One region of the Lysinibacillus sp. BF-4 genome, then DNA from elsewhere that is predicted to be linked to it. Evidence: riboswitches for the same ligand, from Rfam matches in the RefSeq annotation. Region 1 holds a riboswitch; the other holds the start of a gene.

Evidence for each region. A riboswitch is a leader RNA that binds a small molecule or an ion and turns the genes downstream of it on or off. The one in region 1 is predicted to bind preQ1.
Region 2: another riboswitch for preQ1. It lies ahead of CH76_RS09450 (QueT transporter family protein); the one in region 1 lies ahead of queC (7-cyano-7-deazaguanine synthase QueC).

Annotation. Positions count from the first base shown of each region.
Region 1 is NZ_JPUW01000030.1:15,741-23,555, reverse strand. Features, by position in the region: gene CH76_RS09925 (NERD domain-containing protein) at 1-734, shown strand, start outside; gene CH76_RS09920 (DUF3243 family protein) at 906-1,133, shown strand; gene adhP (alcohol dehydrogenase AdhP) at 1,218-2,234, opposite strand; partial or broken gene tnpA (IS200/IS605 family transposase) at 2,610-2,900, shown strand; gene tnpB (IS200/IS605 family element RNA-guided endonuclease TnpB) at 2,917-4,059, shown strand; PreQ1 riboswitch class I at 4,217-4,261, shown strand; gene queC (7-cyano-7-deazaguanine synthase QueC) at 4,268-4,933, shown strand; gene queD (6-carboxytetrahydropterin synthase QueD) at 4,930-5,358, shown strand; gene queE (7-carboxy-7-deazaguanine synthase QueE) at 5,348-6,061, shown strand; gene CH76_RS09885 (lysozyme inhibitor LprI family protein) at 6,130-6,828, opposite strand; gene CH76_RS09880 (globin-coupled sensor protein) at 6,853-7,815, opposite strand, start outside.
Region 2 is NZ_JPUW01000028.1:309-8,123, forward strand. Features, by position in the region: gene CH76_RS09430 (methyl-accepting chemotaxis protein) at 1-1,541, shown strand, start outside; gene CH76_RS09435 (long-chain fatty acid--CoA ligase) at 1,699-3,309, shown strand; gene trpB (tryptophan synthase subunit beta) at 3,356-4,513, opposite strand; gene CH76_RS09445 (DUF3923 family protein) at 4,662-4,871, shown strand; gene CH76_RS09450 (QueT transporter family protein) at 4,909-5,391, opposite strand; PreQ1 riboswitch class I at 5,398-5,442, opposite strand; gene CH76_RS09455 (ABC transporter substrate-binding protein) at 5,719-6,735, shown strand; gene CH76_RS09460 (ABC transporter permease) at 6,756-7,778, shown strand; gene CH76_RS09465 (ABC transporter ATP-binding protein) at 7,771-7,815, shown strand, end outside.

The sequences.
Region 1 (7,815 bases):
ATATTCAAGTTGTACATAATACATTAAAAGCGCAAATTGATATTGTGGTAGTCACTCGTAAGTTTATTTTGCTTGTTGAAGTGAAAAATTATTTTGGCAATATTGTAGTGAATGCGAAGGATGAATTTTCACGTCAAGTTTATCAAGGTAATCGTGTGGTTTTTCAAGAGGGCTTTTACAGTCCTTTGCGTCAAGTAGAGCGCCAAGCGGAGGTTTTAAAGGAATGCCTTACAGCGCAGGGGCTAATTAAACGGCTCCCTATACGCTATGTTGTAGTGTTTGCAAATAATAAAACAATACTCGACACAACAGCAGCGAATGAAGCTGTCACTAAACAAGTTATAAGAACTGACGGTCTAGTTAATTATATTAAGCAAGCCTTGAACGAAAAATCGCCTGCTTATCTTTTAGATAATCATATGACAGAAATAAGCTTAGGCATTAAAGCATTACATACATCTATCGAAAAAGAGGTAGACCTGCTAGAGCAAAAAATAGTCAATGAAATGCCTGATGATGACGCCTTAGCCCAAGCTATAAAGAAATGGCGCTTGGCAACAGCAACAGCTCAAGGGAAAAAAGCTTTTCATATATTTAGCGATAAAACTTTAGAGGATTTACTTGCTAAAAAACCAACTACTTTACAAGCGTTAAGTGATGTCTATGGCTTTGGCGACACGAAAGTGAAGTTGTATGGTGATGATTTAATTCGAATTATTCGAAGTGATAGTTAAAAAGTAATGTTTTAGCGTGCGTATGTTTAATGCTGCATAGCGAAGGTAAAAGTCTTACTGTAAGACAAAACAAGAGAGGAAGATTACATGAGTGAGGATATTAACAGCCGAGTAAGTAATCAAATCGATAAGATGTCTACGGAAGAAAAAGATCATATTTTATAAAGCTTTATGCATTTTACAAGCTATTTGAAAGATCAATTAGCAAAAGGTGAAAGTTTAGGCTTTAGTGATAATATGTTAGCCAAAGCAGCGAAATTTGTGGCAGATCACTTAGCTAAACACGAGGAACCACGTAATCGAGAAGAGAAAGTGTTAAATGAATTGTGGTTAGCAGCTGATGAAGACGAAAAGGAAGCATTATCACGAGTATTAGTGAAAATGGTTCAAAGTGCATAAAAACAGACGTTTTTAATGTCAAATTAAAATAAACGGCTTGCGTCCCCAATTTAAGGGATTGCAAGCCGTTTTAGCATTTAGTGCTTATTTAGTGAAGTCAATTACCATACGACCTGTAATTTTGCCTTCTTCCATTTCTTCAAAGATATCATTAATATCTTCAAGTGGGCGTAATTGTACTTTAGGCACTACTTTACCTTCAGCTGCAAATTGGAATGCTTCTTCTAGGTCTTGACGAGTACCAACTAATGAACCTACTACTTGAATACCATCAAGTACAAGACGTGGGATGTCTAAGTCCATTTTATCAACTGGTAAACCTACAGCTACAACGCGAGCGCCAGCTTTTACTACGTCAATTGCTTGGTTGAAAGGTGTTTTAGCTACAGCTGTAATAACAGTTGCATCTAAGCCTTTACCGCCAGTAATTTCTTTAGCTTTAGCTACAGGGTCTTCGTTTAATGAGTTAACGATTACGTCTGCACCTAACTCTTTAGCAAATGCTAATTTTTCGTCGTTAATATCGAAAGCTACTACTTTAGCGCCGAATACGTTTTTCGCATATTGTACAGCTAAGTTACCTAAGCCACCAATACCGAATACGCCGATCCATTGACCAGGACGAATGTTAGATTCTTTAACTGCTTTATATGTTGTAACACCAGCACATGTAACAGATGAAGCTGCTGCTGGGTCTAATCCTTCAGGTACTTTTACAGCATAATCTGCTGTTACAATTACTTCTTCAGCCATAGCGCCGTCTACTGTGTAGCCTGCGTTTTGAACTGTACGGCATAATGTTTCGCGGCCTGTATTACAGTACTCGCAGTTACCGCAGCTTTCAAACATCCAAGCGATAGATACGCGGTCGCCTACTTTTAAGCTTGTTACGCCTTCAGCTACTTCGATAACTTTACCAACGCCTTCGTGTCCTAAAATAACACCACTTACGTCGCCAAAGTCAGCATTTTTAACGTGTAGGTCTGTGTGACAAACGCCACAAAATTCTGTCTTAACAAGTGCTTCACCATGTTTTAATGGACGAAGTTGTTTGTCCTCAATGCTTACTGATTTATCTTTAGTAACAACTGCTGCTTTCATAAATGAAAACCTCCTTGTAATCGTAAATGAATGCGTTTCCACATTTCGCTTTCATTGTATTACAGACGACCTATGTTTGTATAGTAATTCGAATTGTTAGAAAAAATAACAAAGCTTATTTTAAAAGAGATTTGCGCATTAATAAAGGACGATTTAACGCGAACGCTAAAAAAATAAAATTAATGAATAACGTTATTTTTATTAGCAAAAAAGGCAAGTGGTGTTGTATTAAAGAAAAAGTAAGTGTGCTATACTTTTAATGCTCTTTTAACTAATTTAGGCAGAAGTCGCCCAACCTCTATAGGTGGGTGATGAATGCCGTTCGGTATGAGGGTTACCTTTGGTAACTCGAAAACCGACAACTAAGGCATAGATACTTTTGAAAGAATTTCAAAATCGTATCACATTACTTTAGTTGAGTGGCATCATGATAAGGACCACATTCACATCATGTTCAAGGCACAACCGAAAACGGAAATGACCAAATTCATCAACGCCTATAAAAGTGCTAGTTCTCGTTTGATAAAACGTGACTTTCCAAAAGTGAAACAATTTCTTTGGAAGGAAATGTTTTGGTCTAAAAGTTTTTGCCTTCTGACTACTGGCGGCGCGCCAATTGATGTCATAAAGAAATATATTCAAAATCAAGAAAACAATCACAAATAGGAAGCAGGTGAACTTTATGGAACGACTAAAAGCATACAAATTCAGATTATATCCAACAGAAGAACAAGAACTTTTCTTTGCGAAGTCTTTTGGTTGTGTTCGTAAAGTTTATAATCTAATGCTTGAAGACAGAATAAACGGTTATGAGGAAACTAAAAATGATTCATCTAAAAAAAGAATTTTTCCAACACCCGCAAAATATAAAAAAGAATTTCCGTACTTGAAAGAAGTGGACAGTCTTGCGCTAGCTAATTCACAACTCAATTTAGACAAAGCATACAAAAACTTCTTTCGTGATAAATCCGTTGGATTTCCTCGATTCAAAAGTAAGAAAAATCCTGTTCAAAGTTATACAACCAACAATCAAAATGGAACAATCGCCTTGATGGATAATAAATTCATCAAAGTACCTAAGTTAAAATCATTAATTAGAATTAAGCTCCATAGACAACCTAAAGGGGTTATCAAATCTGCAACGATATCACGTCGTTCTAGTGGCAAATACTATATTTCTTTGCTGTGTAAAGAGGAAATCAGCGAGTTACCAAAAGTAAATTCAGCAATTGGTATTGACCTAGGTATTACTGATTTTGCGATTTTTTCTGACGGTCAAAAAAGTGATAACAACAAGTTCACGTCTAAAATGGCAAAGAAACTCAAACGTGAACAACGCAAATTATCAAGACGTGCCTTATTAGCTAAACAAAAAAGTATCAATTTGTCTGAAGCTAGAAATTATCAAAAACAAAAACGTAAAGTTGCAAGGTTACACGAAAAAGTAATGAATCAACGTACTGATTTTCTGAATAAGCTAAGTACAGAGCTTATCAATAATTACGATATTATCTGTATCGAAGACTTAAACATAAAGGGTATGTTGCGCAATCATAAGCTAGCGAAAAGTATTTCAGATGTATCTTGGTCTAGTTTTGTGACTAAATTGCAGTACAAGGCTGACTGGTATGGTCGTGAAATTATAAAGATAGATAAATGGTTTCCATCAAGTCAAATTTGTTCAGAATGTGGACATAAAGACGGAAAGAAATCTCTAGAAATTAGAGAATGGGCTTGTCCTATTTGTCATACTTGTCATGACCGAGATATCAATGCCAGTATCAATATTCTGACCGAAGGTCTAAGAATACACTCATTAGCTTAGATAAAATCAAAAACCGTAGGAACTACGGGGATAGCTTGGTAAACAAGAGACACCACTGTTAGTAAAGAAATACGCTATCAAGTATGCTTTCTTCCCAAGAAGCTCCCACTTCAAGCGTTAAGAACCGATAGGTTTAGCTAAGTGGTGAGTAGTTCACGAGTAAGAGGTTCGTAACCATCCCTCTATAAAAAACTAAGGAGATGTTAGTATGCAATTAAATCAAGATAAGGCGGTCGTTGTATTTAGCGGCGGTCAAGACAGCACGACATGTTTATTTTGGGCGTTACAAAATTTTAAAGAGGTATTTACGCTAAGCTTTGATTATGGGCAACGTCATCAGCAGGAGTTAGCACATGCTGAGGCAATCGCAAAAGAGCTTGGTGTGTCGTTTCATATTATGCCAATGCATAGTATCAACGAGCTGTCACCTAATGCCTTAACGAAAAAAAATATCCCCATTGCTAAGCGTGATGATGGTTTGCCTAACACATTTGTGCCAGGGCGCAATCATATTTTCTTTTCGTTTGCAGCGCTATATGCGTATGCGGTAGACGCACGACATATTATTACAGGTGTGAGTGAAACAGATTTTAGTGGCTACCCTGATTGTCGTGATAATTTTATGAAATCATTAAATGTAACACTAAATTTAGCGATGGACGCGGACTTTGTGTTGCATACGCCGTTAATGTGGCGCGATAAGGCAGAGGTGTGGGCATTGTCAGATGAGCTTGGCGCTTTTGATTTTGTACGCGAAAAAACCTTAACGTGTTATGAGGGTATTGCAGCAGATGGTTGCGGGGAGTGTCCTGCCTGTGTGCTTCGCCGTGAAGGGCTAGTACAATACTTGGCAAGTAAGGATGCTACACAATGATTCAACAAATTTACCCAACTGTTGCGCATCCGTTTCGTTATGAATTAAATAAAGATATGCATTTTTCGGCTGCACATTTTATCCCTGCGGAAGCTGCAGGTGTTTGCGCGAGAATGCATGGCCATACGTATTTTGCTAATCTCACAATTGCGGGGGACGAGCTTGATGCTATTGGCTTTTTAATAGATTTTAAAGCGCTTAAAGATGCTGTACATGGTGCTTTTGATCACACAGTTATCAATGACCACCCTGCTTTTCGTACACAAAACCCAACGACAGAGGCGGTAGCGGCATATATTTGGCAAGCGATACAAGCATTGCTTGATAGTAAGGGTAATCATGCACGCTGCCTACAAGTGTTTGTACGCGAGACGCCAACGAGCTATGTGTGCTATCGTCCAAAAGAGGAGGACTTTGATGCGTAAGGTACCTGTTCTTGAAATTTTTGGTCCCACGATTCAAGGTGAGGGCATGACGATTGGTCGCAAGACATTATTTGTACGTACTGCAGGCTGTGATTATAGTTGTAGCTGGTGTGACTCTGCTTTTACATGGGACGGCTCACAGCGACCTACTATGATGACAGCACCAGAAATAATGGAGCGCTTAATGGCGTTAGGGTTAGCACGTACAATGCACGTTACACTTTCAGGAGGTAACCCGTTATTGCACGCAAGCCTTGGTGAACTAGTTGAGGCATTAAAGGCTATGGGAGTAACACTAACTGTCGAAACCCAAGCGAGCATTTGGCAAGATTGGTTGTTACGTATTGATGATGTTACATTGTCACCTAAACCGCCAAGTAGTGGCATGACTACAGATTTAGCTGTGCTAGATTGTTGGGTAGAGCGCCTACAAACACATTCTTTCAGCATGAAAATTGTAGTGTTTGATGATGCAGACTATGCATTTGTGAAGCTCTTATATGTACGTTATCCTAACGTCACTTTTTATGTGCAACCAGGTAATGCAGATACTACAGCGCAAGATGAGCAAGCAACAGCTATGGCGTTACTAAAACGTTATGAATGGCTGATTGATAAGGTTAATACGTGTGACGTACTAAAAAAAATCTATGTCTTGCCGCAACTCCATGCTTTAGTGTGGGGCAATAGACAAGGTGTATAAAAAGTAGGCCCACTCTAACATTGCGAGTGAGCCTACTTTTTTTATTTGATTTCTATTATAGATATATGCTAAGAATCAAGGCGCCCTGTAATTTCTACGACATCGAAGTAATTATGCAAAATATCTTTGCAGCGTAGCATAGTTTCACTGTATAAGTGTGAGGCAACATTTACTCCTACTGCACTACCACCATGGCTACGAAGTTCATTAACAGTAGCATCGATAGTTTGTTGCCACGCTTGTTGTTCTTCATTGAATTGAGCCAATTGTTGTGGAGGAAGTGCAGATTGTAAGACATCATCCATCTCATTAAAAATATTTTGTATACGACCGTATGCTTCCTCATAGATGTGCCGTACCTCGGAGTTAGGATACATTTCATATAACATTTCATGAGGAGCCCCATCAAATGCATATGTTTCAACAAAATAAATTTGTGTTAAGTGAGGAGCATATTGTGCTAGTACTTCTTTATAAGAAGGTTCTGCAATTACAGGTGTTTGTTTTGGCGTAGGTTGCACCGTTGTTTCCTCAGTTAGAGCAGGTGGGACTGCCGTTATAACTTCTTCCTTAATCGGTTCCACATTTTTTGTAATAGAATCAGCTACAGGTTCATGTAGTGTAGCCAGTTCTTTTTTTAACTGTGTAATAACTTGATTTTTCTGTTTGAGTTTTTGATCTGTCGATAAAAAAGCCATGATCAATAAACTCAACATAATGCAGCAAGCCCCTAATGACAGCAATGCAATAGTTCTCCATTGATTCATTATCTTACCTCAATTCTATTGTAGTTAAAAGTGCATAGTAGCTTTGTATAAATTATCTGCTGTGGTCGCAACATCTAACGTGTTGGTACTAATGGATTGGATCATTGTACCAAGCCCTGCAATTTCACTAGCCACCTGCGAAATTTGTTGCTTATTATGATTAACGGCCTGTGAAATTGTCATAAAGGTTTGTTGTGTTGCTTGCGAAACATCAACACTCGTGCGTACGTTTTTACGCATATCCTCAATCATAGTGACTGCTGCATTGGTTAATGAAGTAGACGTGTCAATAAGCGCAGTAATGCGTTCGACAGAGTCGCGTGATTGCTCTGCTAGCTTGCGTACTTCTTGAGCAACGACCGCAAAGCCTTTGCCATGCTCACCAGCGCGTGCCGCTTCAATTGAGGCATTGAGCGCTAGCAAATTTGTTTGCTCTGCAATGGTTTTAACGAGCGTAATAATCGAAATAATTTCCTGTGAGGAATGGCTAAGTTGCTCAATAACTTTTGCCATTTCGATGGTATGTACAGTAACTTGTTCCATCTCTGTTTCTAACTGTGCAACATCTTGTTGCCCTTTATGTGCATCTTGTTGCACATCATTGACAATAGTAATATTAGCCGCGATGGTTTGTTCAATCGTATATGTGTTGTTTGTAATATGTGTAATCGTCTCTGTTGTACCTTCTGTTAATTGTTGCAGGTTTTTTACAATAGCTAGCGTGCCTTGCTTTAATTCATTTTTTACGGCATCAAATTGTTCATCACGTAGGCGCACATTTTCTTTTTCGTACTCTTCTAAAACAATCTGCATTTCTAGGTTAATTACTTTGGCTACGACTTTCATGGATACACCTTTTAATTGGTTATTAGGTAGCCGTTTAGCGAGTAGTGCAATCATTTCTTCTTGTAGTTGTTGAAACATGCCAATATACCATTTAGGTGCTAACCCAATTTGAAAGTGAACCTTTGCTAAACGTTGCTTGCG
Region 2 (7,815 bases), on a different contig from region 1:
TATTAGGTATTTTTAGTATGGATTATTTACGTAAAATGTCATGGCAAGCAACAGCGACGTATGATCAGGCATTGTTACCTCTTATATGGCTAACTGAACTTGAAGATATGCCAATAGGAGATGAGACAGCTAAGCCTGCTGAACAACTTACAAAGCTGAAGACTGTGGCGCTTGATAATAAATTACCGCTTCTGATTAAAAATTATGAACAAGGTTATGAGGCGTTGCAACAACTAGTAGCAACATCCGAGCAGTCAGCCGCGTGGCATGAACAAGTGTATATGCCAAAATATCATACATTGCAGGCGCTACTTAGTGAAATGCGTACGCATATTATCACAGCCGCTAATACAAAGCGTACAGTATATGAGCGCGACATTCAGTTTGGTTATAAATTATTAGGCACGGTTAGTTTAGCCGTTATTATTTTAGTCATTGCGATGAGTATCATTGCAACAAGAGCCGTACATATCCCAACACAGGAGTTAAAAAAATTATTAAAGCGTGCTGAGCAAGGTGATTTTACTGCTATGGCTACTTATAGTGCACGTGATGAGTTAGGCGAAGTAATGCTATCTTATAACCAAATGGTTACGCAGGTGCAGGGATTACTGTCGACAGTTCAGCGCAGTGTCACTGAGGTGACAGCTATTGCAGATACCGTGGAACAAACGACCTCAACTACTGTAGACTCTACACAACGAATTACGACACATATGACGCATATTGCGCAGTCAACACAGCAATCCACGCTACAACTAACAGCTAATGAAGCTTCACTTCAAGAGGTCGCACAAGGTATTACCCAAATTACAACACGTATGCACCAGCTAGCTGAGTTTGCAGATAGCACGTTGCAAGAGGCGCAACAAGGCGAGGTGATTGTGGCACATAATATAAAGCAGATGAAGAGCATTCAACAATCAGCTGAAAAATCGAATGGGGCAGTGCAGGCTATGGCTAATCGCTCATTAGATATCGAAAAAATTGTTGAGGCGATTACAGCATTAGCAGAACAAACCAATTTACTCGCACTTAATGCAGCAATTGAAGCAGCGCATGCAGGTGAGCATGGCAAAGGCTTTGCCATTGTAGCGGACGAGGTGCGGCATTTAGCCGAAAAATCCATTGCTTCTACTAAATTAATTACAGGCATTGTGCGTGACATCCAGCGTGAATCAGCTGACGCGGTTGTCATGATGCACGAGGTAGTAGGTGCTGCTGAGCAGGGCGTGAGTGTTACGACACATACAGCACAAAAGTTTGGTGATATTTTTACTCAAGTAGAAGATATTAAGCCCCATGTTGTGGAGGTATCACAAACACTTGAAGAAATTTTGCATCATACGGCACAAGTAGCAACAGCTGCCACCACATTAACTAGCTTTTCGCAAGACAATGCACGCTATGTAGAAGATGTAGAGCAATTAACTACAACACAAATGCAACAAATGCAGCAGTTATACCAGCAAGCAGGAACAATTGCTAAGGTCTCTAAACAACTTCATCAAGCAACCGCAAAATTTGCAACGAAGGTCTAGCCCAGTGCTGGGCCTTTTTTGTAGTTAAAGCGCAAAATAGCTAGTAAAATTTAAAAATTCATTGCTTAACACTTTGCAAGATGGCTATAATATAATTATCTAAATATTATATTATTTGGATAAAAGGGGATTTTATAATAAGGGGGATGGGATTATTATGATGCAAACACCATTAGTGTTAACGGATTTTTTTAATCGTGCCGAAACATATTTTTCGAAAAAAATGATTATTTCACGCACGAGCCCGACACATACACACCGCCTAACTTATGGCGACTGGGCGAAGCGCACTCGACGTTTGGCGCACGCACTAACAAAATTAGGTATGAAAAAGGGCATGAAGGTTGGCTCTTTTGCTTGGAACCAACACCGACATCTAGAGACATACTTTGCCGTACCATGTACAGGCGCAGTATTACATATGGTTAATATCCGTTTATCTGAAGACGATTTAGTTTATATTATTAATCATGCAGAGGACGAGATGTTATTAATTGACGTAGATTTAGTGCCAATCATTGAGGCAATTGCACCACAGCTAAAGACAGTTAAGCATTTTATTATTATGACAGACGAGGCTTTGCCACAAACTAGTTTACCTAATGCATATAGCTATGAACAATTATTAGCAGAGGCAGATGAGACATTTAATTTCCCTGATGATCTTGGCGAAAATGATCCAGCTAGTATGTGTTATACAAGTGCAACAACAGGGCGACCAAAAGGTGTTGTATATACGCATCGCGGCTTAGTGCTGCATAGTATGATGCTGAGTATGGTTGATTCTATGGGGATTTGCGAGGCAGATAAAACAATGCCTATCGTACCAATGTTCCATGTAAATGCGTGGGGCATCCCTTTTGCCAGCGTAAACGTAGGCGCAACGCAAGTATTAGTCGGGCCAAATTTCACACCAGAAATTATTTTAGACATGATTGAGGCAGAAGGCGTTACATTAACGGCGGGCGTACCTACGATTTGGTTAAGTGCTTTACAAATTCAAGAAAAGCAGGCGCGTGATATTAGTTCATTACGAGTAATTTGCTGTGGTGGCTCGGCTTCACCACAACATTTAATTCGTGCATTTGAGGAGGTATATCATATTCCTTATATTTCGGTTTATGGTATGACCGAAACCACACCGATTGTTGCGTTATCCAATTACCAATCATGGATGGAAGATTGGGAGATGGATGATAAAGTTGCTGTACGTACTACACAAGGAATGACGATGCCTTGTATTACCTCAAGCATAATTAATGAAAACGGTGAAGTGCCATGGGACGGTACAACAATGGGTGAGCTTCGTTTACGCGGGCCGTGGATTTCCCACGAGTATTATAAGGATGAGCGTACCGTGGATGCTTATCGAGATGGTTGGCTCTACACAGGTGATATTGCAGTACGTACGCCTGATGGTTTAATTAAAATTACAGACCGCACAAAAGATTTAATTAAATCTGGTGGCGAATGGATTTCTTCTGTAGATTTAGAAAACGCACTCATGTCTCACTCTGAAGTTTATGAAGCGGCAGTTATTGCAGTGCCCCATGCAAAGTGGCAGGAGCGACCATTAGCCTGCGTTGTACTGAAAGAAGGCGCAAATGTAGCTAAAGAAGAGTTATACGCTGTGTTAGAACCACACTTTGCAAAGTGGTGGATGCCTGATGACATTGTATTTTTAGACGAAATTCCTAAAACATCGGTTGGTAAGTTTTTAAAAGCTAAATTACGCGAAAATGTAGCTGAAATTTATCCTATGCTTTAACGAACGAAACCCCCCATCACACTTATTTTGTGATGGGGGGTTTTTATTAGGATAGCATGTCAAACACTTGCTCAACATCCTTATCACCGCGACCAGACACGGTAACGATAATACTTTCGTCAGGGCTAAGTGTTGGCGCTAATTTTAACGCGTGTGCAATGGCATGTGAGCTTTCTAGTGCTGGAATAATGCCTTCTTCACGTGATAATACTTTAAAAGCATCAAGTACTTCTTCGTTTGAAATCGTAACATACTCAGCGCGTCCAATTTCTTTTAAGTAAGAGTGCTCAGGACCACAACCAGGGTAGTCAAGCCCAGCAGCGATAGAGTAGGTTGGTTTAGGATTACCTTGCTCATCTTGTAGCACATAGCAACGGAAACCGTGTAACTCAGCGGGTACACCTTCGTTTAGGGAAGCGGCTTGGTCAGGCTCAACACCAATTAAACGTACATCCTCATCATCAATATAATGTGCGAATGAACCAATGGCGTTACTACCTCCACCAACGCAAGCTACTACAGCTGCAGGAAGCTTACCCTCTTTTGCTAAAATTTGCTCGCGGCTCTCTTCACTAATAACTTGTTGGAAGTGCTTTACCATTGCTGGGAATGGATGCGGACCAACTGCAGAACCTAATAAATAAAAGGTATGGTCGTAGTTTTCGACTAAATCAGCAAATGCTGCGTCAACGGCTTCTTTTAAGCGACCTTGCCCTTCTGTAACGGCAACTACTTTAGCGCCTAACAACTCCATACGGAATACATTTAGTGCTTGGCGTTTTGTATCTTCCTCGCCCATATAAATTGTGCAGTCCATACCAAACATAGAGCAGACTGTAGCGGTTGCTACACCATGTTGCCCAGCGCCTGTTTCGGCAATTACACGTTTAGCACCCATGCGCTTCGCCAATAAAATTTGTCCAAGGACATTATTGATTTTATGTGAACCTGTATGATTTAAATCTTCGCGTTTTAAATAAATCTTTGCGCCACCTAAGCGCTTTGTTAAATTATCAGCTAAATAAAGTGGTGACTTGCGACCAACATACTCTTCAAAGTAATAATTTAATTCCTTGTTAAAGTCTGCGTCATTTTTGTATTTTTGGAAATTTTCGTCCAAAATATCAAGCACCTTTTGTAAATCTTGTGGCACAAAGCTGCCACCAAATTGCCCATAATAACCTTTTGTCTGTACTGTACTCATCTCATCTGCACTCCTCGTGTTGCCCTCGCATTACTATATGCAAGCGACAGTGTAGTAATTTTTCTCATAATACCGACAATTTTCAGTTAAGTCAAATTAATTGAAACGCAAGTATTATGCTAAACGTAAATTAAACAGGTGATAAATAATGAATAAATTTTTTTGGCGCAGCCTTACGATGGCTTGGGTAATTATTTTCGTAGCTGGCGTAGTATTTTTACAATTTAGAGTAATTGATGCGACAGGTGTACTTCAAACGACAGAGCTACGAATGCTTGCACAACTTTTATGGTTAGCAGTATTTTTAGTTATTGCGATGTTGCAGTTAATTATTTGGATGCTCGTAAAAAGGAAATAATAAAAAGGCTTTCGAATTTCGAAAGCCTTTTGTGTGTTTATAACATATTTTTAAAATCTAAACGCTTGTTGAGCGTGTACATAATTGGCGCACCAATAGCTAGTACCACAAATTCGCCACCGGCTACAAATAACCACGTCCAAAAGAATGGTAACTTGAGTACAAGTGTTAACTCAAATGCAATAATAAACATAGTTAATGTAAATAGCACTGTCATAATAGCTAAACGTACTTTGATATTTGATACAAATTTAAAAATAAAAATAGCTAAGCCTAATGTAATGACTGAATGGCCTACGCCAAATACTAAATCAATTGGTCCAAGCTCGGAGTTGATATTAGAAATAAATACACCTAGCACAACACCCGGCATAAATAATGGGTTGAAGGCGATTAAGTGGTTAAAAATTTCTGGTATACGGAATTGTAGCTCACCAAAAGCAATAGGCTTAACTGCAAAAGCTAGCGCAACATATAAAGCAGCAACTGTAGCGTTAACTGCTAATAGTTTAATTTTCATATTTTTTTCTCCTTAGTTTTTTTTCGTGGGATGGTTACGAACCACGTTGAGCAAAGTAATATTCTAATATAGCAGAGGTATGAAGTCAATTTGAAGGAAATTTCAGTATATTATAGCCTGGCAGAAAAAAAGTTTTTTACTATATTAAAAAAATGAATTAGCCGTAAAACCAATCAATTTAGCGGTTTAAAGCGGCGAATTATGGTAAAAGCAAAAATAATTTATCCAAATAAAGTGTCAGAACATTTAAAACCCTTGTTGACGAACATTTTAAAGCACTGTAATATAGCGATAAATTAGTATTTGAGACATAAGGGGGACGTTGAGATGATGAAGAAATCAAGCTGGTTAACATTACTGTTACTTTCTATCGTACTTGTGCTAGCAGCATGTGGTGGCGGAGATAAGGCAACAGAAGAACCGAAGGAAAACGATGAGGACAATAACAATTCAACTGCAAATGGAGAATCATATACAGTGGGGATCTCACAAATTGTTGAGCATCCATCACTAAATGCAGCAACAGAAGGCTTTAAACAAGCACTTAAAGATTCAGGATTAGATGTAACATTTGATGAGCAGATTGCTCAAGGCGACAACAGCCTTAACACAACAATTGCTACAAACTTTGTAGGTAGCGATGTTGATTTAATTTTTGCTAACTCAACACCTTCTGCACAAGCAGCTATGGGGGCAACGAGTGATATTCCTATCATCTTTACTTCTGTAACAGATGCAGTAGGAGCAGAGTTAATTGATTCAATGGATAAGCCAGGTAAAAATGCAACAGGTACAATTGATTTACACCCAGATACAATTAAAAATACAGTAACCTTCTTAAAAGACGAGCTAGGTGCTAAAAAAGTTGGTATGGTGTACAACGCTGGTGAGCAAAACTCAGTAGCGCAGGTAGAGCAAGTGAAGGAAGCGGCGAAAGAAGCCGGTATTACAATCGAAGAAGCTTCAGCATCAAACTCATCAGAGGTAAAGCAAGCGGCTGAATCATTAGCGAGCAAGGTTGATGCGTTTTACATTATTACAGATAACACTGTTGTTTCGGCATTAGAGTCAGTAATTGATGTAGGCGAAACAAACGAAGTACCTGTTATCGTAGGCGAGTTAGACTCAGTAGCACGTGGCGGCCTAGCGGCTTATGGCTTCGAGTACAAAGATATTGGCTATGAAGCTGGCGAAATGGCAGCGAAAATTTTAAAGGGTGAGGCAACAGCGGCAGAGCTTGCAGCACAGTACCCACAAAATTTAAAATTAGTCGTTAATAAAAAAGCAGCAGACGCACTTGGCATTGAGGTTAAAGATAGCTGGGGCGCAGAAGTGATTGACTAACAACTAGGAGATGATTCGAAATGTTCGTTACAATATTTGGTTCAGTTGAGCAGGGAATCATCTATGCAATTATGGCACTCGGGGTTTATTTAACCTTCCGAGTGCTTGATTTTCCTGATTTAACCGTAGACGGAAGCTTTGTGACTGGCGCGGCAACAGCAGCCATGATGATTGTATTAGGTTATAACCCTGTGATTGCAACACTGGTTGCGATACTTGCAGGTTTTGTAGCAGGCTGTATTACAGGTCTACTACATACGAAGGGTAATATTAATCCCTTGCTGTCAGGTATTTTAATGATGATTGCATTATACTCAATTAATTTACGCATTATGGGCTTTACGCTCGAAAACTCCGTAGGTCGACCAAATATTCCATTATTAAATGTCGATACGATTTTTTCGACAGTAGCAACATGGTGGGGCAACTTAGGTATTGATGCAGCTATTACTAGTGCATTAATGGGTCTTGGTTTCGAAAAAGTACCAAAGACGTGGAGTGTATTATTTGTAGGGCTAATTATTATTATTTTGATTAAAGTGTTTGTAGATTGGTTTTTAAAGACGGAAGTTGGGCTAGCTATTCGTGCAACGGGAGATAACCAACGCATGATTCGCAGTTTTTCGGCAAATACGGACCGTCTAATTATTTTAGGACTAGGTTTATCTAACGGTTTAGTGGCCTTATCAGGTGCTTTAATTGCACAAGTAAATAAAGCGGCTGACGTTACGATGGGCGTTGGTATGATTGTCACAGGCCTAGCTTCTGTAATTATTGGGGAAGCTATACTTGGAACAAAAACAATTATGCGCACGACGCTAGCTGTAATTATTGGTGCAGTGATTTACCGTGTTGTATTGGCACTAGCATTAAAATCCGGCTTCCTTGACTCAGGTGATATGAAGCTAATCACAGCGGTTATTGTTATTATTGCATTAATTTTACCGCAGATTATTGATAAATATAAGGAGCGCAAACGTAAGGCAAAGCGACTTGCTGATATGCGCACGCAACTAGAGCAAGGAGGTAATGAGCTTGCTTAAACTACAACAAATTCAAAAAACCTTTAATGAGGGCACA